DNA from 2 places in the Pseudactinotalea sp. Z1739 genome. Region 1 is predicted to be linked to the other one. Evidence: predicted binding sites of a transcription regulator. Region 1 holds the regulator's gene; the other holds the start of a gene.
What was found. Region 1 encodes HspR, which represses chaperone genes until heat shock. Its sites were predicted from a motif close to AAGTTGAGTCNNNNNGACTCAACTT; they were not measured.
Positions count from the first base shown of each region.

Region 2: clpB (ATP-dependent chaperone ClpB) is a predicted target of HspR. The motif match lies at 8,613-8,637, and genes of this name have one in related genera.

Region 1 covers NZ_JBMPQA010000012.1:5,521-17,306, forward strand. The annotation lists gene ACO0LV_RS14740 (LLM class F420-dependent oxidoreductase) at 1-418, opposite strand, end outside; gene ACO0LV_RS14745 (TetR/AcrR family transcriptional regulator) at 463-1,122, shown strand; gene ACO0LV_RS14750 (PH domain-containing protein) at 1,232-1,708, shown strand; gene ACO0LV_RS14755 (PH domain-containing protein) at 1,726-3,411, shown strand; gene ACO0LV_RS14760 (pyridoxine/pyridoxamine 5'-phosphate oxidase) at 3,416-4,060, opposite strand; gene ACO0LV_RS14765 (DUF4282 domain-containing protein) at 4,060-4,602, opposite strand; gene ACO0LV_RS14770 (heat shock protein transcriptional repressor HspR) at 4,838-5,260, opposite strand; gene ACO0LV_RS14775 (DnaJ C-terminal domain-containing protein) at 5,262-6,290, opposite strand; gene ACO0LV_RS14780 (nucleotide exchange factor GrpE) at 6,363-6,998, opposite strand; gene dnaK (molecular chaperone DnaK) at 6,995-8,878, opposite strand; gene ACO0LV_RS14790 (alpha/beta fold hydrolase) at 9,110-9,862, shown strand; gene ACO0LV_RS14795 (aminoglycoside N(3)-acetyltransferase) at 9,919-10,719, opposite strand; gene ACO0LV_RS14800 (ThuA domain-containing protein) at 10,885-11,616, shown strand; gene ACO0LV_RS14805 (Gfo/Idh/MocA family protein) at 11,601-11,786, shown strand, end outside.
Region 2 covers NZ_JBMPQA010000003.1:364,433-376,218, reverse strand. The annotation lists gene tdh (L-threonine 3-dehydrogenase) at 1-203, opposite strand, end outside; gene ACO0LV_RS06170 (amidase) at 429-1,868, shown strand; gene ACO0LV_RS06165 (DUF222 domain-containing protein) at 2,136-3,485, opposite strand; gene ACO0LV_RS06160 (LppM family (lipo)protein) at 3,861-4,538, opposite strand; gene ACO0LV_RS06155 (phosphoketolase family protein) at 4,569-7,067, opposite strand; gene ACO0LV_RS06150 (sensory rhodopsin transducer) at 7,197-7,574, opposite strand; gene ACO0LV_RS06145 (D-arabinono-1,4-lactone oxidase) at 7,571-8,083, opposite strand; gene ACO0LV_RS06140 (hypothetical protein) at 7,998-8,468, opposite strand; gene clpB (ATP-dependent chaperone ClpB) at 8,690-11,287, shown strand; gene ACO0LV_RS06130 (septum formation family protein) at 11,312-11,786, opposite strand, start outside.

The sequences.
Region 1 (11,786 bases):
CGTAGGCCTCGTAGTCCTTCGCGAACCAACCGGCACCCAGACCCAGGATCAACCGACCACCGCTGATGTGGTCGACCGTGCGGGCCATGTCCGCAAGCAGGTCCGGGTTCCGGTAGGAGTTGCACGCGACCAGGGCACCCAGCTGGATGCTGGAGGTCTGCTCCGCCCACGCACCGAGCATGGTCCAGCACTCGAAGTGCTTGCCATCGGGGTCACCGTTGAGGGGGAAGAAGTGGTCCCAGTTGAACGCAACGTCGACTCCGATGTCCTCGGCGCGGCGTACCGCGTCGCGGATCGCGGCGTAGTCGGCGTGCTGGGGCTGGATCTGCACGGCGATGCGCACCGGACGCTGCTGTGCCGTCGTCGGGCTCTGTGCGGGCGTCGGGTTCTGGGCGGTGCCAGGGCTCTGTTCGGTCATGAAAAGCATTGTGGCAGTCAGGCCGATCGGTCTATTCTGCATCCATGCGGTCAGAAGCCAGGGCGAACGGCCGACAACGGTCCTTCATCGAGCAGGCACGTCGGGCCCAGATCGTCCGGGCCGCGATCGAAACCGTGGCCGAGACCGGGTACTCCGGGGCCTCGCTGTCCCGGATCGCGCGGCGCGCCGGCATCAGCAAGAGCGTGATCTCCTATCACTTCGCCGGCAAGGACGACCTGCTCACCCAGGTGGTGACCGACTTCTTCGCTGACACCGAGGCTCACATGCGCTCCGAGCTCGCGGAGGCGAGGACTGCCACCGACCTGATCCGCACCTGGGTCAGCGCTCAGGTCGACTACTTCGCCCGGCATCGCGCTCAGTTCCTGGCCATGACCGAGATCGTGATGAACCATCGCGACGCCGCGGGCGTGCGGCCGTTCCTGGAGGTGATCTCCGGGGAGGTCGAGGCGATCAGCCGCATCCTCACCGACGGTCGGCGGGCCGGGGAGTTCCGCGACTTCGACGTCACCGACGTCGCCGTCATCATCATCCGCGCCACCGAGGGTGTGCTCGGGGCCTGGATGGCCGACGAGCACACCGACCTCGATGCCCAGACCGCAGCCCTGATCGACTTCATCGACCACGCCATCCGGAACCAGCCACCGCCGAACCCACCACCTCACCACGCCACCCAGGGGGCCTGACATCACCGGTACACCGGACCCGAACGAGCCGGACGCCAACACCAACGCCGCCGCCAGTACTCCTGGCACCACCGGCGACGACCCCGACGAACGCCCGGTACCGCGCCAGTTGCGCCCACCGCAGCACCGGCTTGAACGCTCGGTCACCACGTTGTGGATCCTGCAGGCGCTGGTCTTCCCCGGCCTGCTGCTGGCCGGTTCGATCGTGGCTTACGTGCTGTGGGAAGCGGCCCGGCCGTGGCTGATCGCCGCGATCATCATCTCCGCACTGGGGACGTTGGTGAGCGTCGCCGTGGAGCCCTGGTGGCGCTTCGCGGTGCACCGCTGGGAGGTCACCGACGAAGCCGTCTACGCACGCAGCGGGTGGGTCGTGAAGGAGTGGCGGGTCGCGCCGATCTCCCGCATCCAGACCGTGGACTCCGTCCGTGGACCCTTCGAGCAGCTGCTGGGGCTGGCCACGCTGCGTGTCACCACCGCCTCATCCTCGGGGGCCATCGAGATCAACGGCCTGGACGCCGACGTGGCAGCCGACGTCGCCGAGCGCCTGACCCTGATCACCGAGCGCACCCCGGGGGATGCCACATGAGCGGCGAGGAGATCCGCGTGGACGACACGACCCGGGCCGACATCTCCGGCGACGTGGCCGCCAGCACCGAGCCACTGGTGCAGACCGACGCACCCTGGCAGCGTCTGCACTCCCGGATGATCTGGGTGGACGCGTTGCAAACGGTCATCTCCCTGGCGCCGGGCATCGTGGCGATCACGGTGTTCGACGTCGAGGCCGACATGAGCAGCATGTGGCCGTTCGTGGCGATCGCGGTCTTCGGCGTCCTCGGGGCCATCAGCGACGCGCTGCGCTGGGTCTTCACCCGCTACCGGGTCAGCGAGGACTACGTCGAACGGCGCACCGGTGTGCTGGTGCGCCAGTACCGTTCGGTACGCCGAGACCGGATCCGATCGGTCGACGTCGAGGCCCGGCTGCGACACCGGCTGTCCGGGCTGCGCATCGTGCGGATCGGCGCCGGGCAGCAGAGCGCCGCCGGGGAGGCCGCCTTCGACCTGGACGCCGTGCTGGCAGCAGACGCCGAGCAACTGCAGCGCATCCTGCTGCGGGACCGCCGTCGACCCTCGAGCGGCACCGTCGCGGCGGGGCGGACCCCGCAGTCACCAGACGACGGCGACCACCAGGTGGCCGAGATCGACATCCAGGTGGAGGCCGAGTCCACAGACGCCGGCAGCCAGGGCAGCGACGATCCCATGCCAGAGCGGGCACCGCAGATCCTCAGCCGGCTGCAGCCGCGATGGGTGCTCTACAACCTGTTCAACATCTGGGCCCTGGTGCTGGCCGCCGGAGTGCTATGGGGCGGTTTCTGGCTCGCGGCGACGTTCAACCTCGACGTACTCAGTTACGGCCGGAACCTGGTGGCATGGGACGGTCTGGATTGGGCCGGCCGGACCGCGATCGCGGTGGGCGTGGTGGCGATGGTCGGTGTGCTGGGCATGGCGATCACGTTCTTCACCTCGCACTGGAGGTTCGAACTCTCCCGGGTGTTCGGTGCCGAGACCACCATGCTGCGCACCCGCCAGGGCCTGTTCCACACCAAGGAGGTGAACCGGGACGAGGGCCGGATCCGGGGCGTGGCGATCGCCGAACCGTTGCTGTGGCGCTGGCTCGGTGTCACCGACACCACCGTGATCACCACCGGGTTGGACGCATGGTCCTCCTCGGATCCGACCACGATTCTGCCGCGGGGTCCGCGCGCGGTGGCCTGCCGGGTCAGCGGCGAGGTGCTGCAGACCGACGTCAATCCGATCACCACCCCGTTGCAGTCGCACCCGGGTGCGGCGTTGCGGCGCCGGTTGTGGTGGGCGCTGGCGACCGCGGCGATCGTGACCGGTGTGCTGTGGTGGCTGGCGCGGACCGACGTCATCGGATTCGGATGGATCTGGACAGGAGCGGTGCAGCTGCCCTTCGCCGTCGGCGCGGCGCTGGTCGCCTACCGCGCCCTCGGACACACGATCGCGGGCGCGTATGTGGTGATGCGTTCGGGGCTGCTCAGCCGGTACACCACCGCGCTGCAGCGCGATGCGGTGAGCACCGTCGCCGTGAGCGAGTCGTTGTTGCAGCGACGACTCGGGCTGCGCACCGTATCCGCGATGACCGCTGCGGGCGATGGTGCCTACGACGCGCCGGACGTGCCGGCGGACTCGGCTGCGGAGTTGGCGAACCTCGCCTCCGACGGTCTGCTCGAACCGTTCCTGGTGCCCCCGGGCCGGCCCGCGGACTGACGGGTCAGGGCCAGCGCAGCCCGCTGGTCCAGGCTCCGTCCGCAGCGGTGTAGCGCAGCCGGATCTGGCCGCGGTCAGTGGTGGCCTGCCAGAACTCCACCCACTCCGGCCGAATCGCGTAGGCGGCCCAGTGCGGGGCCACCAGGTCCGGGTCGGCCTCGACCTCGGCCAGTGATTGCGCATAGGCGTCCCAGTACTCCTGCCGCGAACCCAGCGGCTGGCTCTGCGCACCGGTGAGGCATGCGGCCCGCGAACCGGGTGGCCGCGCCAGGAAGTCCGCGGCACCGGCCTCGGCGGACAGTCGCCCCACCCCACCCTGTACCCGCACCTGACGGCCCATGGCGGGCCAGAAGAAGGTCAGTGCAGCATAGGGGTTGGCCGCCATGTCCTGACCCTTGGGGCTGGTGGACTGGGTGGCGAAGACCCAACCACGCTCGTGCAGGTCCCTGAGGATCAGGGTGCGCCCACTCACCCGGCCGCGATCACCGGCAGTGGACAGCACCGCAGCGTGCGGCATCGGCACCCCGGCCCCCGTGGCCTCGCGCAGCCATGCGGTGAACAGGGTGATCGGGTCGGTTGGGGCGCTGCCGGGGTCGAATTCCGGCAGCGGGCCGGCAAACGTCGGCAGCGCCCGCAACCATTGGCGCATCAGAGACGTTGCAGCAGTTGCTCAGTGTTCTTGGCGGCCTGCACCGCCGCCACGATCGCCTCCAGCGAGACCCGGATCAGGATCAGGTAGAGCAGCGCCAGCAGCCCACCCAGGATCATCGTGGCGAATCCGGCGCCGACGCTGGCCGAGAAACTCGCGATGACCGCGAACAGGTATCCGATCCCGAAGGCGACCAGGAGCAGGATGAACAGCACCTTCACCACGGATTCGGCGATGTAGCGCTTGAAGGTGAAGTCGAAGAGATTGGCGAAGAAGTTCCCGCTCTGCTGCTGCTCATAGCCCTGGACCCACCCAGGGGCGCCCGGGCCTCCAGGTGCGCCGGGACCTGCAGGTCCTCCCGGGCCGGCGCCGTATCCGGCGGCCGGGGGCTGGTAGCTCTGCCCCGGAGGCGGTCCCTGGTAGCCACCACCCTGGGGCTGCTGTGCCCCCGGCTGCGGCGGGACTGACTGGTGACCGCCGGGCGGGGGCGGCGGCATGTTCGGGTTCTGCGGCTGGCTGGCGTTGCCGTAGTTGTCAGTCACAAGGACTCCTAGTTTCTTGGTGGTCGGCGGCGCGTGCCGAACTCGCAGGTCGCACACGCCTTGTCGTTCCGAAGCGTAGTAGAGCGACCGGCCGCCTGACTGCGGATCGCGACGGGCAGGGGTGCCCATCGACCGGTCCGCGACCCACGGCGAGGATGCCCGCCAAGGTGGAGTCGCCGAAGCAGGACAGGCACCCCGGGGCCGGGATGGCACCGGAAGGACGCCGCCGGTCGCCTCAGCGCAGTGGTCGCCACAGCACCAACGCGCGCCGGGAGTCCTCACCGGCGCGTTGGCGGGCACGCTGTCCCAGCGGAAGGGCGACGACGTCCCCGGTGGCGCTCGCGGTGAACACCCGGCGATGACCGGTGCTGACCCCGAGCAGGCGCTGGACCTCGGCGACCAGGCGCTCGTTCCGCTCGGTCAGTTCCAGAATGCGTTTGATCCCGGCCAGGTTGACGCCCTCGTCCTGGGAGAGTCGCTGGACCTCCCGGAGCATGTCGACGTCACGTTCGGAGTAGCGCCGCCCCCGCCCTGGGGTGCGGCGGGGGACCACGATCCCCAGGCGGTCATACTGGCGCAGCGTCTGCGGGTGCATGCCCGCCAGTTCCGCGGCTGCGGAGATCGCCAGCCGTGGGGTGGTGTAGTGAGCGCCTGGCATGTCATGCCCTTGCCGCATCCGCCAGGCCGGCGCGCGGGTCGGTGTCATCGCTTGCGGCGACGAACGTGTCCAACGCCGACTTGGCCTGCTTGGACAGGTTCCTCGGGACGGCGACCTGCACCGTGACGATCAGGTCACCGGTGCTCTTCGCCGTCTTCACGCCCTTGCCCTTGACCCGCAACCGGGCCCCGGACTGGGTGCCGGCCGGGACCTTCAGCCGCACGGTGTCCCCGGACAGGGTCGGCACCGAGATCGTGGCGCCCTCCACCGCCTCCGGGAAGGTGATCGGCACGGTGATGGTCAGGTTGTTCCCGCTGATCCCGAACACCGGGTGCGGGTCGACGTGCACGGTGACCACGAGGTCACCGGGTGCGCCGCCGCCGATGCCGGGCTGGCCCTTTCCGGCCAGGCGGATCTTCTGCCCGTCCCGCACCCCGGCGGGGATGCGCACGTTCATCGAACGTCCGCGCTCCATGGTCAGGGTGACCGTGGAGCCCTCCACCGCGGTCCGGAAGGGCAGGTGCGCGGAGGTGGTGATGTCGCCACCTTTCTGGCCACCGAACCCGAAACCGGATCGCCCGCCGCCGGGCTGCGGCCCCGCACCACCACCGAACAGTCCCCCGAGCAGGTCGTCCAGGTCCGGACCACCGGCACCGCCGGCGCCCCCGGGTCCACCGCTGGAGTAGCGCACCCGTGGCCCACCGGCCCCGCCACCGGCGAACATGCCGTTGAACAGGTCCTCGAAACCGCTGGCCCCGGCGCCGCCGGGGCCGGAGGCGAACCGCGGTCCGCCTCCGGCCATGGCGCGGAGCGCGTCGTACTGCTTGCGTTGCTCAGTATCGGAGAGCACCGCGTAGGCCTCGCCGATCTCCTTGAACTTTTGCTCCGCGGCAGCGTCACCCGGGTTCTGGTCGGGGTGCCACTTGCGGGCCAGTTTGCGGTAGGCCTTCTTCACCGCAGCCGCGTCGGCGTCCTTGGACACCCCGAGCGTGCGGTAGAAATCCTTCTCCAGCCAGTCCTGTCCGCTCATGGCACCTCACCTCCCTGGTTCATTGTCGCGCGCAATCTCATGCGCCGTTTGGTCTCGTGCGAGCGGTCGAGTTCACTGCGGCCCGGACACCGCCACCCGGGCCGGTCGGACCACCCGATCGCCCACGCGATACCCGGGCTGCAACACGGTCGCGATCGTATTCTCGGTCGCTTCCTCGCTGTGCTCGTGCATCAGGGCCTCGTGCACCTCCGGGTCGAACGGCTCACCGACGGCGCCGAAGCGTTCCACGCCGTACTTCCCGGCGAGACTGGACTCCAGCTTCTCGGCGATCGCACCGAACGGGCCGGACAGTTCCTCGTGCTCACGTGCCGCGGCGATGTCGTCCAGCACCGGGATCAAGGTCTCGACCACGTCTGCCACGCCCAAACTCTGCGCGGCCTCCACCTCCGCGCGGGAACGGCGCACGTAGTTGTTGAACCGCTGGTCCAGGTTGTACAGGTCCGCCTTGGCGCGTTGCAGTTGGTCGAACAGATCCGCCGCCTCCGCCTTGGCTTCGGCCACCGGGTCGGGCTCGGCTGGGGACTCGACGTCGGACGCCTCCGGGGCGCCCCCGGCCGGGGCGCCGTCGGGGGAGACGGCGCCCGGCTCGGCGGCTTCCGGCATCTCCTCGCGGCGCTGACCGGTCTCGGGGTCGATGCGCCGCTTATCGCGAATCACCGGCTTACCCTCGAACTCGGACTCGCTCACTTGGATTCCTCGTCCTCGTCCACGATCTCGGCGTCGACGATGTCCTCATCCTCGGCTGCGCCCGGACCCTGGCCCTCCGTGGGGCCCGTGTCGCCACCGGCCTCACCGGCCGCACCCGACTCCGACTGCTGCTGGGCGTAGAGGGCCTCACCGATCTTCTGGCTGGCGGTGGACAGTTCGGTCTGGGCGGTCTTGATCGCCTCGATGTCCTCGCCCTCCAGGGCCTTCTTCAGTTCGTCGACCTTGCCCTTGACCTCGCTGGAAACGTCCTCGGGGAGTTCCTCGGCGTTGTCGGTGAGCAGCCGCTCGGTGGAGTAGGCCAGTTGCTCGGCACTGTTGCGGGTGTCGGCCTCCTCACGGCGCTTGGCGTCCTCGGCCGCGTGGGCCTCGGCCTCCTTGACCATCCGGTCGATCTCCTCCTCCGGCAGCGCCGAGCCACCGGTGATGGTCATCGACTGCTCGGTGCCGGTACCCCGGTCCTTGGCCGAGACGTGCACGATGCCGTTGGCGTCGATGTCGAAGGTGACCTCGATCTGCGGCATACCCCGGGGAGCCGGGGCGATTCCGGTGAGTTCGAAGGTGCCCAGCGGCTTGTTGTCGCTGGTGAACTCACGCTCACCCTGGAACACTTGGATCGCCACCGAGGGCTGGTTGTCCTCGGCGGTGGAGAACACCTCGCTGCGCTTGGTCGGGATCGCGGTGTTGCGCTCGATCAACTTGGTCATCACCCCGCCCTTGGTCTCGATGCCCAGGGACAGTGGGGTGACGTCGATCAGCAGCACGTCGGTGCGGTCCCCCTTGATGACGCCGGCCTGCAGGGCGGCGCCCACAGCCACGACCTCATCGGGGTTCACGCCCTTGTTGGGCTCGCGGCCACCGGTGAGTTGCTTGACCACCTCGGTCACGGCCGGCATCCGGGTGGAACCACCCACGAGCACCACGTGGTCGATCTCGGAGAGGTCGATCCCGGCATCCTTGATGACGTTGTGGAAGGGGGTCTTGGTCCGGTCGAGCAGGTCGGAGGTCATGTCCTCGAACTGCGCGCGGGTCAGGCGCTCGTCCAGGTGGATCGGGCCGTTCTCGCTCATCGACAGGTACTGCAGCGAGATGTTCGTCGAGGTGGCGCTGGACAGTTCCTTCTTGGCCTGTTCGGCGGCCTCACGCAGACGCTGCAGGGCGATCTTGTCCTTGGACAGGTCCACCCCGGAGGAACTCTTGACCTGGTTCACCAACCAGTCGACGATCCGCTGGTCCCAGTCGTCACCGCCGAGTCGGTTGTCGCCGTTGGTGGCGCGCACCTGGATGGTGGAGAAGTCGTCCTCGTCCTTGCCGACTTCCAGCAGGGAGACGTCGAAGGTTCCGCCACCGAGGTCGAAGACGAGGATGAGCTCGTCCTCCTTGCCCTTCTCCAGCCCGTAGGCCAGGGCGGCGGCGGTGGGCTCGTTGACGATCCGCAGCACGTTCAGGCCTGCGACCTGTCCGGCGTCCTTGGTGGCCTGCCGCTCGGCGTCGTTGAAGTAGGCGGGCACGGTGATGACCGCGTCGGTGACCGGCTCACCCAGGTAGGACTCGGCGTCCTTCTTCAACTTGCCCAGCACCCGCGCGGAGATCTCCTGCGCGGTGTAGGTCTTGTCGTCGATGTCGATCGACCAGTCGGTGCCCATGCTGCGCTTGACCGAGGTGACCGTGCGGTCGACGTTGGTGACGGCTTGGCGCTTGGCGATCTCGCCGACCAGCACCTCACCGGTCTTGGAGAACGCGACCACCGAGGGGGTGGTCCGGGCGCCCTCTGCGTTGGCGATGACGGTGGGTTCGCCACCCTCGAGAACCGACACCACCGAGTTCGTGGTGCCCAGGTCGATACCGACCGCTCGTGCCATGGTGATTGCTCCTTCCCGGCCTGTGGGCCGGCGATTGATTCGGGGACGTTCGTGGCGCTGGTGAGCCTCGGAAGGTTCACGGTTGAGTCGTGCGCACTCAAGATTCACCTGCCCGGATTCCGTTGTCAAACCCAGATCGAAGAACTTGAGTCTATTAGGCTCAACTATGCGCGAGGGTGGTCTATTCCCAGGTTTCGCGGTACCGAGCCACCATGGCCCTAGCCTTGCCCTGTGCAGCCACTACACACTCACCGATACGGCCGCAGCGGGGCCAGGCCCGTGGTGCTCCTGCATGGAGTCACCGACGCCGGCACCGCGTGGCCGGACCTGGTCTTACACTGGCGGGAGCGGTGGGACATCCACGCTCCGGACCTACGCGGCCACGGCCGCTCCCCTCGGTTTGCCGAGGATCAGCTCGACGCCGCCCCGGACGTCATGCTCGACGACGTGCTGGCGGTGCTCGAGCACATCGGTGAACCGGTGGCACTCATCGGGCACTCGCTCGGGGGGTTCCTCGCACTGCGCGCCGCGCTGGCGCGGCCCCGGAACATCGCCGCCCTCGTCCTGGAGGACCCGGCCAAGCCGAGCGGCTCACGTCCCGATCCGCAGTTCGTGGCAGCGAACGAGGCGCTGCTGGACAGCATGGTCGATCCGGGGACCCAGATCGAACGGATGCTGCGCGAGACCCCCTGGACGCGGGCCGAGGTGGAAGCCTGGGCCGCCTGCAAGCCGCTCGTGGATCGCCGGTACATCGCTCGTGGGCTGTTCCTGGGTGACGCGCTGTGGGAGGAGCGTTTCGAGGCGCTGACCGTCCCCACCTTGCTCATCCTCCCGCCGGAGGCGCCGATGGCTCCGCGTCCGGTGCGCAACGACTCGGTCCGCACGGTCGTGATCCCCGAGTCCGGTCACTGTGTCCGACGGGACCAGCCCGACCGTTACCACGAGGCCGTCGACGCGTTCCTCGCCGACCACCTGGGCGCGTGATCGTCGGGTACCGCGGGGCGACCGCGCGTCGGTGCACCCGACGCCCGACCGTGGGTTCACGCAAGGCGGCGCAGTGCCTCCTCGGCGAAGTCGACCAGCGACACCTGGTCGATCAACAGGGCCCGTGCCGACCCCACGCTGCCGGGCTGAACGTCGTAGGCGCGGCAGAAGTCGGCCAGGATGGCCTCGAACGCCTCGTCGTCGTAGTCCCAGTCCTCGAAGGTGACCCACTCGCGCCTGCCGTCGCGGTTGACCGGCGCGCCCTGGCGAAGCACCGGCGAGGTGCCGGCCCGGGCCTCGGCCAGATGAAGACTGGTGCAGTTGGTGGTGCCCAGCAGCAGCGTCCGGCCACCCAGTTCGTAGACCCGCGCCAGCGGTGAGTTCTCGCCGAGTGACCAGGCCAGCTGATGCCCCGCGGTCACCTTCTCGGCCTGCGCGCCCCACGCGGCGAAGGAGACGTGCGGGTGGCTGCTCCGGTGCACCCCGGGCCAGGTTCGTAGCGTCTCGGCGATGAGGCCCATGTGCTCACTGGGCGTGCGGCGCGGGTCGAATGCCGGCATCTCGCCGCGGATCACCGGCCACCAATGCTCCGGGACCGCGGGTGCGGCCCAGCCTGCGGGGTCGGTCAGACCGGAGGTGTGCGTGGGCGCCACCAGCGTGCCGGCATCGGTGAGCACGTCCTGCAGCGCCTGCAGCACGGCGACCGCGCCACCGGCCACCCAGCCGATCGAGCGCAGACTGCTGTGTACCAGCACGACATCACCGGGACGAAGTCCCAGGCCGCGCAGATCCGCGGCCAGGTCTGTTCTGGTCACCGGCCGACCATTCGGGTCGATCAGGTTCCTGACGTCGTTCACCGGCCTCATCCTGCCGGATCGGGCAGTGGGCGCCCAGGGAAATCGACGTGGTGGGCGGGCCGAGATCGCTCGCGTCGGCGCACCGTCGGCAGATTTCGTTGTCGTCCAGAACAAATCCGCTAGGATCACTCTCGTGCCCTGCTTCCGACGGTGAAGAGCGACCCCATGACTGACCCCCGAACCCTGCCTGACTTCGACAGCAGCCGCGCCCGCCACGCCCTGGTGGTCCGCGGCGGTTGGGACGGCCACCAGCCCATCGAGGCCACCGAGGAATTCCTCCCGTTCCTGCGCGAGCACGGCTTCGAGGTGCAGGTCCACGAGTCGCCCGAGCCTTATGCCGACGCCGACCTGATGGCCGGCATCGACCTGATCGTGCAGTGCAACACGATGAACACCATCACCGATGAGCAGTTCACCGGCCTGCGCACCGCGATCGAGGCCGGCACCGGGTTCGGGGGCTGGCACGGCGGCATCGCCGACTCCTACCGGAACAACTCCGACTACCTGCACCTGGTGGGCGGGCAGTTCGCCACCCACCCGGGCAAGGCCCCGGAGGAACGCCGCGGCCACATGGACGACAACTACGTCCCGCACACCATCGAGATCACCGGCGCCGGGCGAAACCACCCCATCACCGCCGGCATCTCCGACTTCGACCTGGTCACCGAGCAGTACTGGGTCCTGGCCGATGACTACAACGACGTGCTGGCCACCACCACCCAGAAGGTGCGCCCCTGGGACCCCTGGCACCGGGAGGTCACCTCACCCGCGGTGTGGACCAGACTGTGGGGCGCCGGGCGCATCTTCGTGTGCACACCCGGTCACCGCGTGGACATCCTGCGGGACGACAACGTGGGCACCATCGTGCGCAGAGGGCTGTTGTGGGCCAGCCGCTGAACGTCGGGATCATCGGCTGCGGCAACATCTCCCGCCAGTACCTGGACAACCTGCGCCGGCTGGGCAACCTGAACCTGACCGCCGTCAGCGACGTCCACGAGCCCGCCGCCCGCGCGGTGGCCGAGGCCGAAGGAGTGCCCGCGCTGCAGGTGACCGACCTGCTGCAGGCC
Region 2 (11,786 bases), on a different contig from region 1:
TCGCCATAGAACTCATGCCCGGGAATATAGGGAGCCCTCACCATCGAGGCCGCCCAGGAGTCCCAATTACGAATATGCAGATCGGTACCGCAGATCCCGGTAGTCAACACCCGGATCTTCACCTCGGCCCGACCAGGCTCAGGCTCGGGACGTTCGACAAGTTCTAGACCAGCACGCGGGCCGGGCTTATAGAGGGCGCGCAACGGGGAGGGCCTTTCGGTTTCGGGCGACGGTGCTTCACGAGTGGATGGTGCGGGCTTGCGGCCATTGAGGGGTGGCGCCGTACAGGGTACCTGGAGGCCCGGCTCCGGGGTCGTGGTGGGGTCTGACGGACTGGCAGCGCGGGAGTAGGCATCGGTCAACAGGGACGTCCGCGCTGGTTGACCCGGTGAGCCGGGTGCAGACCTCCCCGAGAGTAGGCTCGCGGTATGTCTGACCTGGATGATCTCACTGCCGTTGAACTGGCCGCCACCATCGCCAAGGGCGAACTCGGTGCGGTCGAGGTAACCCAGCACGCGCTGGACCGTGCAGCAGAACTCAATGACCGGATCGGCGCGTTCATCACCGTCACCCCCGAACTGGCCCTGGAACAAGCCAGGGCGGTCCAGCGCGCCATCGACGCGGCCGACGACGAGGCTGACCTGCCGCCGCTGGCCGGCGTGCCGCTGCCGATCAAGGACCTGAACCAGGTCGCCGGGGTCCCGATGACCGCCGGTAGCGCGGCGCTGCAGGGCTACGTGCCCGAGGTCGACGACGGCGTGGTGACCCTGCTGCGCCGGGCCGGGACCACCATGATCGGCAAGACCAATACCCCCGAGTTCGGTTTCCCCTGTTACACCGAGCCCGACGTCGCCCCGCCGGCCCGCAATCCATGGGACCTCTCCCGGACCGCAGGCGGCTCATCCGGTGGCGCGGCGGCCGCAGTGGCAGCAGGCATCACCACGATCGCCCACGGCTCAGACGGAGGCGGTTCGATCCGCATCCCCGCCGGGGCTTGTGGCTTGGTGGGCTTGAAGCCCGCACGCGGGCGCATCAGCCCCGGCCCGCACGGCCTGGATGGCCCCGGCCTGTCCACCAACGGCGTCCTCACCCGCACCGTTGCCGACACCGCGATCGCGCTGGACGTCCTGGCCCACGCCTGGCCCGGCGATACCTACAGCGCCCCGCCCGTCGCGACCAGCTTCGCCGAGGCTGCCGCCCGCTCCGCCGCGCCGCTCCGGATCGGGGTGCTCACCGAACCGATCATCGCCGATGCGGGGATCCATCCCCAGGCCCTGGCCGCCGTGGACAAGGCGGCGCGCCTGCTCACCGGCATGGGCCACCACCTCGATACCGCCCCGGTTCCCTTCAATGCCGAGGAGTGGGCCCCGTTCCGTCCGATGTGGGCCGTCCTGGCCACCTCCATCCCGCTGCCGCCCGGGGGTGAGAGCGCCCTGCGCCCGCTCACCCGGTGGCTGCGCGAGGCCGGCAAGGATGTCACCGGGCCGACTTACGCCGAAGCCGTGTTCGGCGGGCAGCGCCTCACCCGCCAGGCCGCACGCCGGTGGGCCGACTTCGACGTGATCCTCACCCCGTCGCTGGCTACCCCACCACCGGCGATCGGCGCGATCCGCAACGATGAGGACCCGGCCGCGGACTTCCAGGCCCAGATGGAGTTCACTCCGTGGACCTCCAGCCTGAACATCATAGGCAAGGCCGCGATCTCCCTCCCGCTGCACCACGCCGAACCCGACGACGGCGAGCCGGCATTGCCCTTCGGCGTCACGCTGGCCTCGGTGGCACCCGGGGGTGAGGACGTGCTGCTGTCCCTGGCCGCGGACCTGGAGCGCGCCGCCCCCTGGGCGCACCGCCGGGCCGTACTCCAGTGACGCTGCCCGGTTTGCGCCGCTCTTGGGGCGCCTTGTCGTTGCGGTGTGGAGTGTCATTGATGTCTGGCGCAAGGGTGCGTCGTGATTCGCTCCGTCTGGGCGCCGGAGTGTGAGCATCGCTCCTGCTCCTGCTCCTGCTCCTGCTCCTGCTCTGCTGCTGCTCTGCTCTGCTGCTGCTCTGCTCCTGCCCTGTTCCACCCCGCCCGCATTCCGGTCTCTGCGCATGCCATGGGCCCGGCGGTGGTGGCCGGGTGTGGGGCGGGGTGTTCAGGTGTGCCAGGTGACTCCGGTGGGTGTGACGGTGGCGGTTAGGTCATTGCTGTGGACGTGGGTGTGGTGGCGTTGGCAGAGCAGGGCTGCGTTGTCCAGGTTGGTGTGTCCGCCGTGGGCCCAGAACTGGACGTGGTGGGCTTGGCACCACTGAGCGGGGATGGTGCAGCCTGGGAATGAGCATCCCTTGTCGCGATGCCACAGGGCTCGTTGTTGGGCGCGGGTGAACAGGCGCTCGTCGCGGCCCTGGTCGAGGATTTCGCCCTCGGTGCCCAGCACTGCGGGGATGATCGAGGCGTCGCAGGCCATGCGCCGCACGGTTTCAGGGGAGAGCACCTGCCCGGTCATCGTGATGCCGGCGCCGTTGGTCTTGGACTGTAGGTCACTTAGGGGGATGGTGACGAACACTTGGGCCTTGGTGGTCTGGGGGGTTCCCTCGGGGGCGGCTACGCCCCGTTGGATGATGGTCACCAGGGCGTCGGCCCGGCGGCGGGGTGCGCTGCGCGGATCGGGCGTGCCGTCCTCGGCCGGCTGCGGTTTGGACAGCGCTGACAAGGTGGCGTCGATGATGGCCGCCCCTTCGGGGTCGAGGAAGACCCGGTACTCGGTCATCCCGCCGGCTGCGGGCAGGGTGTAGAGGGCTCGGCGGATTCGTTGCCCGTTCTCCTCGGCTTCCAAGTCCTTAGGTGGTTTGATGGTTCGCCGTGCCCGGCGCAGCAGGAGCGCCAGCTGCCGGTCGGTCCACCCGCATCGGCGCACCGGTGGCCCGCCAGGTCCTTCGGCGGCATCCCCGTCATCGCCCTGGTCGACCTGGTCGTCCTGGTCGTCCTGGTCGTTCGGGTCGGGAGGTTGGACCTGGTCGGTCGCTCCTTCGTTGATCGTCTTCATCGTGGTGGCAAGCGCCTCGGCCTCGGAGATCGGTTCCACCTCGTGGTGGAACTGAATGATCGCTGAGGCCTTGGAGGTGCTGATCAGTCCGGCATCGAACCCGGCCAGGGTGTTCTCCACACCGGGGGAGGGGTTGTTGATCGTTTCGGCGATGCGCGCGGTGTGGATCGCTTGCCCCCGCGGTGGCGCCGGGGCGTACTGGCTGGCCACCTTGACCAGGTAGTCCACCGCCGTCATTCCCTGGCCTGCGGGCAACCCGCGAGCGATCGCTTCGGCCGCGGCGTGTGCCTCCAGCCGGGCCACCTCGTGACGGATCCGACCCGCCTGCGCCAACGCCTCGCCCAGATCGGACTCACCCACCCGCCACCACCCACCGGCAGCCATCTCCCCAACGACCGAAGCGACCTGAGCCAACGCGGCCGGCGCCTGGATCATCGGTGGGACCTGGGTGATGGACATGAGTCGAACCTACAACCCACCTCCGACAAACGTTCGAATCACTCCGGCGCTGTGGATAGCTACGCGGGTACACCCGGCCTGGGGATAACTGTGCAGTTGAACGCTCGGGTGAGAGACCGGGAGGTCGCCGACGCCCGCCTCAGGGCTCTCGTCATCGGACTCGGCCACCGACCCCCGCCTCAGGGCTCTCGTCATCGGGCTCGGCCACCGACGCCGGACAGGACGCGTGCACCCAGTCGAGCAGGGTTGAGGTAGCCACTCGGGCCACAAGGCCCGGTCCCCCCAGAGGCCGGCCCTTCCTCCATCCTCACAGCACACCGAGTACCGTTCGCTGCACGGGTCGGCTGCCCGCCCGGGCCGGTCACCTACGGCAAGTCAGTGCTGCTCGCCCGCTGCCTGTCGCCGTCGTCGGCTGATGACGAGCCAGAGGCCGGTCCCCACCAGCAGCAGCCCGAACAGCAGCACCGGAACCGGAACCGGTAGGGAGAAGCCGCTGCCTGCGGTGGTGGCGAAGAGCGTGTCATCACCGGGCTCCAGGTCCCAGGAGACGGTGCGGCCCACCAGGGTGCCGTCGTGGTCGGTGACAGCCTCCGGGAACGTCACCGACAAGTCGATCAACCACGGCGTGGCGACCTGATCGTCCCCCTCGGCGCCGTCCGGTGCGGTGAGGTCGAGGTCACCGAACCGCCCGGCCACGATGTGTCCGTCCTCCTCGGCGGCGACGATCAGTGCGCCGGAGGTGGACTCCTCGATCCGCTCGATCGGCACGTCCGTCAGCGTCAACGTGGCCCCGATGTACTCGCCGTCCTCGAACGGCTCCGCGGCGATGCCGGCATCCGGGGCCGCGGCGATCTCCTCGTCCAGGATGCGCTGCAGCGCGTAGGGATCCTGACCATTGGCCTCGGCCCAGGCCTGGCTGACGGCGACCACAACGTCACCGGACAGGGTGTCATCGGTGCTGATGGTCACCCCGCCGTCCAGCCGCACGCAGCCGGTGAGCACCACGAGCGCGAGCAGGACTGCGCCTACCGGGCGCCAGATCCGCGAAGTCATTCCTCGAGTGTGCCATCGTGCGGCGACGGCTCAGCCGTGGTCCGCGCCGGTATCGGTCGCAGCCGCTTGGGCGTTCGAGCCGGAGACGGTGCCCGAGTCGGCCGCGTCCGGCCACACCCAGTCGGCTACCTCGGGGATGTCCACACCGTGGTCGCGGGTGTACTGCCGGGCCTTCAGGCGGGCATCGCCCATCTCCTGGCGCAATCCGGCGTACCGGCTGCCCAACTGCGGCACCCGGTCGATCACGTCCATCACCAGGTGGTAGCGGTCCAAGTCGTTGAGCATCACCATGTCGAACGGTGTCGTGGTGGTGCCCTCCTCCTTGTATCCGCGCACGTGCAGGTTCGGGTGGTTCGTGCGCCGGTAGGTCAGTCGATGGATCAGCCACGGGTAGCCGTGGTAGGCGAAGAGGATCGGCTTGTCCTTGGTGAACACCGTGTCGAAGTCGCGGTCGGACATCCCGTGCGAGTGCTCCCGGTCATCCTGCAGGCGCATCAGGTCCACCACGTTCACCACCCGCACCTTCAGGTCCGGCAGGTACTCGCGCAGCAGGCCGGCCGCAGCCAGGGTCTCGATGGTGGGAATGTCCCCGGCGCAGGCCAGCACCACGTCCGGGTCCTGCCCTTCCACCTCGGAGCCGGCCCAGTCCCACACGCCCACGCCGCGGGCGCAGTGGGCGATCGCGGCCTCCATGTCCAGCCACTGCGGACCGGGTTGCTTGCCGGCCACCACCACGTTGACGAAGTCCCGGGTGCCCAGGATCCGGTCGTAGACGCTCAGCAACGTGTTCGCGTCCGGTGGCAGGTACACCCGTACCACCTCCGCCTTCTTGTTCATCACATGGTCGATGAAGCCGGGGTCCTGGTGGGAGAAGCCGTTGTGGTCCTGGCGCCACACGTGCGAGGACAGCAGGTAGTTCAGCGACGGTATCGGTGCCCGCCACGGGATCTCCTGGGTGACCTTGAGCCACTTGGCGTGTTGGTTGAACATCGAGTCGACGATGTGGATGAACGCCTCGTAGGAGTTCAGCATCCCGTGCCGGCCGCTCAGCAGGTAGCCCTCCAGCCATCCCTGGCACATGTGCTCCGACAGCATCTCCACCACCCGGCCGCTGGGTGCCAGATCATCGTCCTCATCGATGTCGCGGTACTCGGCGTTCCACTGCTTCGCGGTGACGTCGTAGACCCCCGACAACCGGTTCGAGGCCGTCTCGTCCGGGCCGAAGATGCGGAAGTTGTCCGGGTTGGCCCGGATCACCTCGGTCAGCCACCGTCCCAGCACCTTGGTGGGCTCATCGATGCGCGCGCCGGGGGCGGGAACGTCGACGGCGAAATCGCGGTGATCGGGCAGGCGCAGGTCGCGTAGCAGGAGCCCGCCGTTGGCATGGGGGTTGCCGCTCATCCGTCGTCGCCCCTGCGGGCAGAGGCCGGTGATGTCCGACGACGGAGCACCGTCATCGTCGAACAGGTCGCCCGGGTGGTACGAACGCAGCCATTCCTCGAGCAGACGCAGGTGCTCGTCGTCGTCGCGGGCCTTCGCCAGGGGCACCTGGTGGGAACGCCAGGATCCCTCGACCACGTTGCCGTCGACCGTGACCGGTCCGGTCCATCCCTTGGGCGTGCGCAGAATGATCATCGGCCACGCGGGCCGGGCCTCATCACCGTCGGCGGCGCGGGCCTTGATGTCGGCGATCTCATCGAGCACGCCGTCGAGGAGTTCGGCGTAGCGGCGGTGCGTGTCGGCGACCGGTTCGTCATCGAACCCGGCGGTGAACAGGTGCGGGTTGTGTCCGTATCCGCGCATCAGCTCCAACAGTTCGGTCTCCCCGATGCGGTCCAGCACGGTCGGGTTGGCGATCTTGAAACCGTTGAGGTGCAGGATCGGCAGCACCACCCCGTCGGTGCGCGGGTTGAGGAACTTGTTGCCGTGCCAACTGGTGGCCAGTGGTCCGGTCTCGGCCTCACCGTCGCCGACGACGGTGACCACCAGCAGATCGGGGTTGTCGAATGCGGCGCCGTAGGCATGGGAGAGCGAATAGCCCAACTCGCCGCCCTCGTTGATCGACCCGGGAACATCGGCAGCGACGTGACTGGGCACCCCGCCGGGGAAGGAGAACTGCTTGAACAACCGGCGCATGCCCTCGGTGTCCTGGGTGACGTCGGAGTAGGCCTCGGTCCAGGTGCCCTCCAGGTAGGAGGCGGACACCAGAGCAGGCCCGCCGTGACCGGGACCGGTGACGTAGATGGCGTCCAGGGCCCGGTCGATGATGGCGCGGTTCATGTGCGCGTAGGTGAACGTCAGGCCCGGGGTGGTGCCCCAGTGGCCGAGCAGCCGCGGCTTGATGTGCTCGGGTTGCAACGGCTCGTCCAGGAGCGGGTTGGCCATCAGGTAGATCTGTCCGACCGAGAGGTAGTTGGCTGCCCGCCACCACCGGTGCAGGGTGTTCAGACTGTCCTCGTTCGCCTCCGTGGTGCTGCGGGGCCAGGCCGGAGCGGCAGGAGGTCGCGAGGTCTCAGCAGTGGTACCCATCTGTCCAGCGTGCACCGTGGCGCGCGGACGCGCCAGGGGGCGGCAGTACCCGGGGCCCTTGCAGCGTCTTGCGACGCCAGGGGGCGGAGGAACGCCGGGCCGTGGGATGCCGGGAGCGATCACTGGGCCCTAGCCGGTTCCGTACCCCTGCATCGCCGACACCGTCAGGCCGTCGCGACGGGTGTCGGTGCGCACCACCTGGGCGACCACCGGATGCTCGGTGCGCACGATCAACCCGTAGGGGACCCCCAGCGGAACCGGCGCCGGGTCGAACAGGTCGTTGATCCGCACATGTCGCACCCGCCGCGCGCCGACCGCCAGGGTGAACGGCCCCAAGGGGTCCCCATCGGCCCGCAGCACGTCGATCTCGGCGGTGACGTCCTGCGGCCCGGGGTTGAGCAGGCACAGTTCCTCACGGCTGGTGAACTCCGGTTCCGTCCCGGTGCCGGTGGCCGGGATGCATCCAGACGGGAAGACCCAGATGCGATGCCCCAGCTGCTCGGTCATGACTGGCCCCCGTTCGCGCCGTCCTGGTCCTGCTCCAGCAACGAACGCAGGTAGTCGTTCATCAGCACCCCGTCCGGGTCGTGCCGGCGCCGGATCGGCTGGAAGTGTTGCCACTGCGGGTACATCGGTGCCAGGTGGGCGGCCGTGCGGGAGTGCTTCTTGCCCCAGTGCGGGCGACCGCCGTAATCCAGCAGCAACGGTTCCATGTCCGCGAAGTAGGGGTCCTCGGGCAACTCGGCGTTGTGCAGCAGGGCGATGCTCATCGAGTCGTGCCCGGTGGCATTGGACAGCATCAGGTCATCGGCCGCGATGGTGCGCACCAGGACCCGCCAGGCCACGTGGTGACGGTGGCGGGGCTTGATGCGTTCCCGCACCGCCTGGAACGCGTCCATGCCGACCTCCAACGGGAACAGGTACTCCATCTCATCGAAGCGCAACGGGGGAACGGTCGGGATGATCTCGTGGCTGGGGCCGGTCTGTTCGGCGACCACGTGCGCGTCTGCAGGCATCACGGAGGCGGTGTGCCCGGGCAGGTTCAGCGTGCGCACCTTGACCTCGTCCCTGCGGGGGGTACGAGTAGATGTCGGCGTTGCGGTTGGTCAGGGACAACTCCAGGAAGTGGTCGATGGCCCACTCCGCACCCGCGCTCCACTCCAGGCGGCGCAGGTCGTACTCGGGGGTGGCGCGGATGGTCACCGCCGTCATCACCCCGATCGTGCCCAGCGACACCCCGATCGCCCGCAGCAGCGCATCCTCGGTGCGACCCGCGCCGGCCCCTGCCCTGGCGATGCCGTCGTCACCGCCGACCGGGCGGCTGCCCGGCGGTGGCGCGGTGGCCGGGGACGCGTCATCGTCGATCCCGAAGTCGAGCACCTCCCCGGTCCCGGTGACCATCCGCCCGCCGGCCAGGAGGGTGGACAGGTTGATACGCTATCCAGCGACACCAGGACGTCATCGGAGGCGATCAGCGGTGTGGAGGAATGCCCGCACCTGCCGGTGCCACGTGCGCCGGTGGCTTCAGGACGATGCCTGCCGGCCACCTTGAGCGGAATAGACTCAACTTCGCTGGAGTTGTCCCTTATGGACCCTGATACTGCTCGCGGAGGAAGCGAACTTTGGACACTCAACTCACCACCAAGTCCCAGGAGGCGCTGTCGGTAGCCGTCCGCAACGCCTCGGCCGCCGGTCACGCCCAGGTCGAGCCCGCCCACGTGCTGGCCGCCCTGCTCGCCCAGGAGGACGGGATCGCCGTCGCGCTGCTGAACGCCCTGGGGGTCGCTCCGGCCATGGTCGCCGGGCGCACCGAAGGTGTGCTCACGGGCATGCCCGCCGCCTCGGGATCCTCGGTCAACCAGCCCCAGGTGTCTCGCGGCCTGGCCACGGTGATGAAGACCGCCGGCGAGGAGGCCAAGGCGCTGGGGGATGAGTTCGTCTCCACCGAGCACCTGCTCATGGCCCTGGCGACCGACTCCGGCAACGCCGGTGAGGTGCTGCGTTCCATGGGTGCCAACCGCGACGCGCTGGCGGCCACGCTGCCGAACGTGCGGGGTTCGGCCCGGGTCACCACAGCAGACCCCGAGGGCACCTTCCAGGCCCTGGAGAAGTACGGCACCGACCTGACCGCCGCCGCTCAGGAGGGGCGGATCGACCCGATCATCGGGCGCGACACCGAGATCCGCCGGGTGGTGCAGGTGCTCAGCCGGCGCACGAAGAACAACCCCGTCCTCATCGGGGAGGCCGGCGTCGGGAAGACCGCCGTGGTGGAGGGCCTGGCCCAGCGGATGGTCGACGGCGACGTGCCCGCCTCCCTGCAGGGCAAGCGACTGATCTCCCTGGACCTGGGAGCGATGGTGGCCGGGGCGAAGTACCGCGGGGAGTTCGAGGAGCGCCTCAAGGCGGTGCTCGATGAGATCAAGGACTCCGACGGCGAGATCATCACGTTCATCGACGAGCTGCACACCGTGGTCGGTGCCGGCGCCACGGGTGGAGACTCCACCCTGGACGCGGGCAACATGCTCAAGCCGATGCTCGCCCGCGGAGAGTTGCGCATGGTCGGGGCCACCACGCTGGATGAGTACCGCGAGTCCATCGAGAAGGACGCCGCCCTGGAGCGCCGGTTCCAGCAGGTGTTCGTCGATGAGCCCTCGGTGCCGGACACGGTGGCGATCCTGCGCGGCATCGCGCCCAAGTACGAAGCCCACCACAAGGTGGAGATCGCCGATGGTGCCCTGGTGGCTGCGGCGTCGCTCTCGCACCGGTACATCACCGGACGGCAGCTGCCGGACAAGGCCATCGACCTGGTCGATGAGGCCGCCTCCCAACTCCGGATGGAACTGGACTCCTCCCCGATGGAGATCGATGAACTCCAGCGGGCCGTGACCCGCCTGGAGATGGAGGAGTCCTACCTCTCCGACGCCGACAACGACGAGGCCTCCGCCGAGCGACTCGCGCAGTTGCGCGCCGATCTGGCCGACCGCCGGGAGGAACTGGTGGCACTGACCACCCGGTGGGAGGCGGAGAAGGCCGGCCGCAACCGGGCCGGTGATCTGCGCGAGCGGCTGGATACGCTGCGCACCGAGGCGGCCCGCGCCGAGCGCGAGGGAGACCTGGAGACCGCCTCCCGGCTGCGTTACGGAGAGATCCCGGGCGTGGAACGCGAGATCGCCGAGGCCGAGGCCGAAGAGGCCGGCACCACCGAGCAGGCCCCGATGATCGCCGAGCGGGTGGGTCCCCAGGAGATCGCCGAGGTGGTCGCGGCCTGGACCGGGATCCCCACCGGCAAGCTGCTGGAGGGGGAGACCGAGAAACTGCTGCACATGGAGGAGGTCATCGGCCAGCGTCTGGTGGGCCAGCGCGACGCCATCGGAGCCGTCTCCGATGCGGTGCGCCGTTCCCGCGCTGGGGTGGCCGACCCCGACCGGCCCACCGGCTCGTTCCTGTTCCTCGGACCCACAGGTGTGGGTAAGACCGAACTGGCCAAGTCCCTGGCGGACTTCCTCTTCGACGACGAGCGCGCCATCGTGCGCATCGACATGAGCGAGTACTCCGAGAAGCACTCCGTGGCCCGCCTGGTCGGTGCCCCGCCCGGGTACGTGGGCTATGAGGAGGGTGGTCAGCTCACCGAGGCGGTGCGGCGCCGGCCCTACTCGGTGGTGCTGCTCGATGAGGTGGAGAAGGCCCACCCGGAGGTCTTCGACATCCTGCTGCAGGTGCTCGACGACGGGCGCCTGACCGACGGTCAGGGCCGCACCGTGGACTTCCGCAACACCATCCTGGTGCTCACCTCCAACCTGGGATCGCAGTTCCTGGTGGACCCGTCCCTGGACCCGGCGGCGAAGAAGGACTCGGTGATGACCGCCGTGCGGGCCTCGTTCAAGCCCGAGTTCCTCAACCGTCTCGATGAGATCGTCGTCTTCGACGCCCTGACCATCGATGAACTCGGCACCATCGTGGACCTGCAGGTGCGTCACCTGGCGGACCGTTTGGCCGACCGCCGGCTGCAGTTGGAGGTGACCCCCGCGGCGCGGGAGTGGCTGGCCCTGGAGGGCTACGATCCCGCCTACGGGGCCCGGCCGCTGCGCCGGCTCATTCAGCGTGAGATCGGCGACCCCCTGGCGAAGTTGCTGCTGGCCGGGGAGACGGTGGACGGGGATCGCGTCACGGTCGATCGCGCGCAGGAGACGAGCGCGGGCCTGGTGCTCACCAGCGACTGACCACGGCGGGCGATCGGTCGGACCTCACAGCGCTTGGGTGTGTAATTCCACGTCCCCGGCCGTGAAACTGCCGGTCAGGTGATGGTCCGGCTCAACCGTGAGCAGGCACCGCATCATGCGATCCCCCTCCTCCCAGGAATCGGAGGTGGGGGAGACGGTGTGGGTGCGCAGCGCCGCGGTGTCGACCTCCTCCGGGACCACCTGGTAGGAGACCGGCAGGCAGTGCTCCTCGGCCTGCCGGGCGTAAGCGTAGCGACTGTCGAACTCCGCGTCGGTGATCTCCTCGGTGGCCACCACCTCGGCCTGGTGCGGCGCCGCGCACGGGACCTGGCGCAACAGATCGTCGTGCACGTACTCCAACGACTCCAGGCACGCCCCCAGGGCTAACCGCGTCGCGGGCACATCGACCGCGGTATCGGTGTCACCGGGCGCGAGTTCGTCCTGCCCGCTGCGGGAGATCATGATGCCGGCGACCGCCGCCAGGGCGAGCACCGCCACG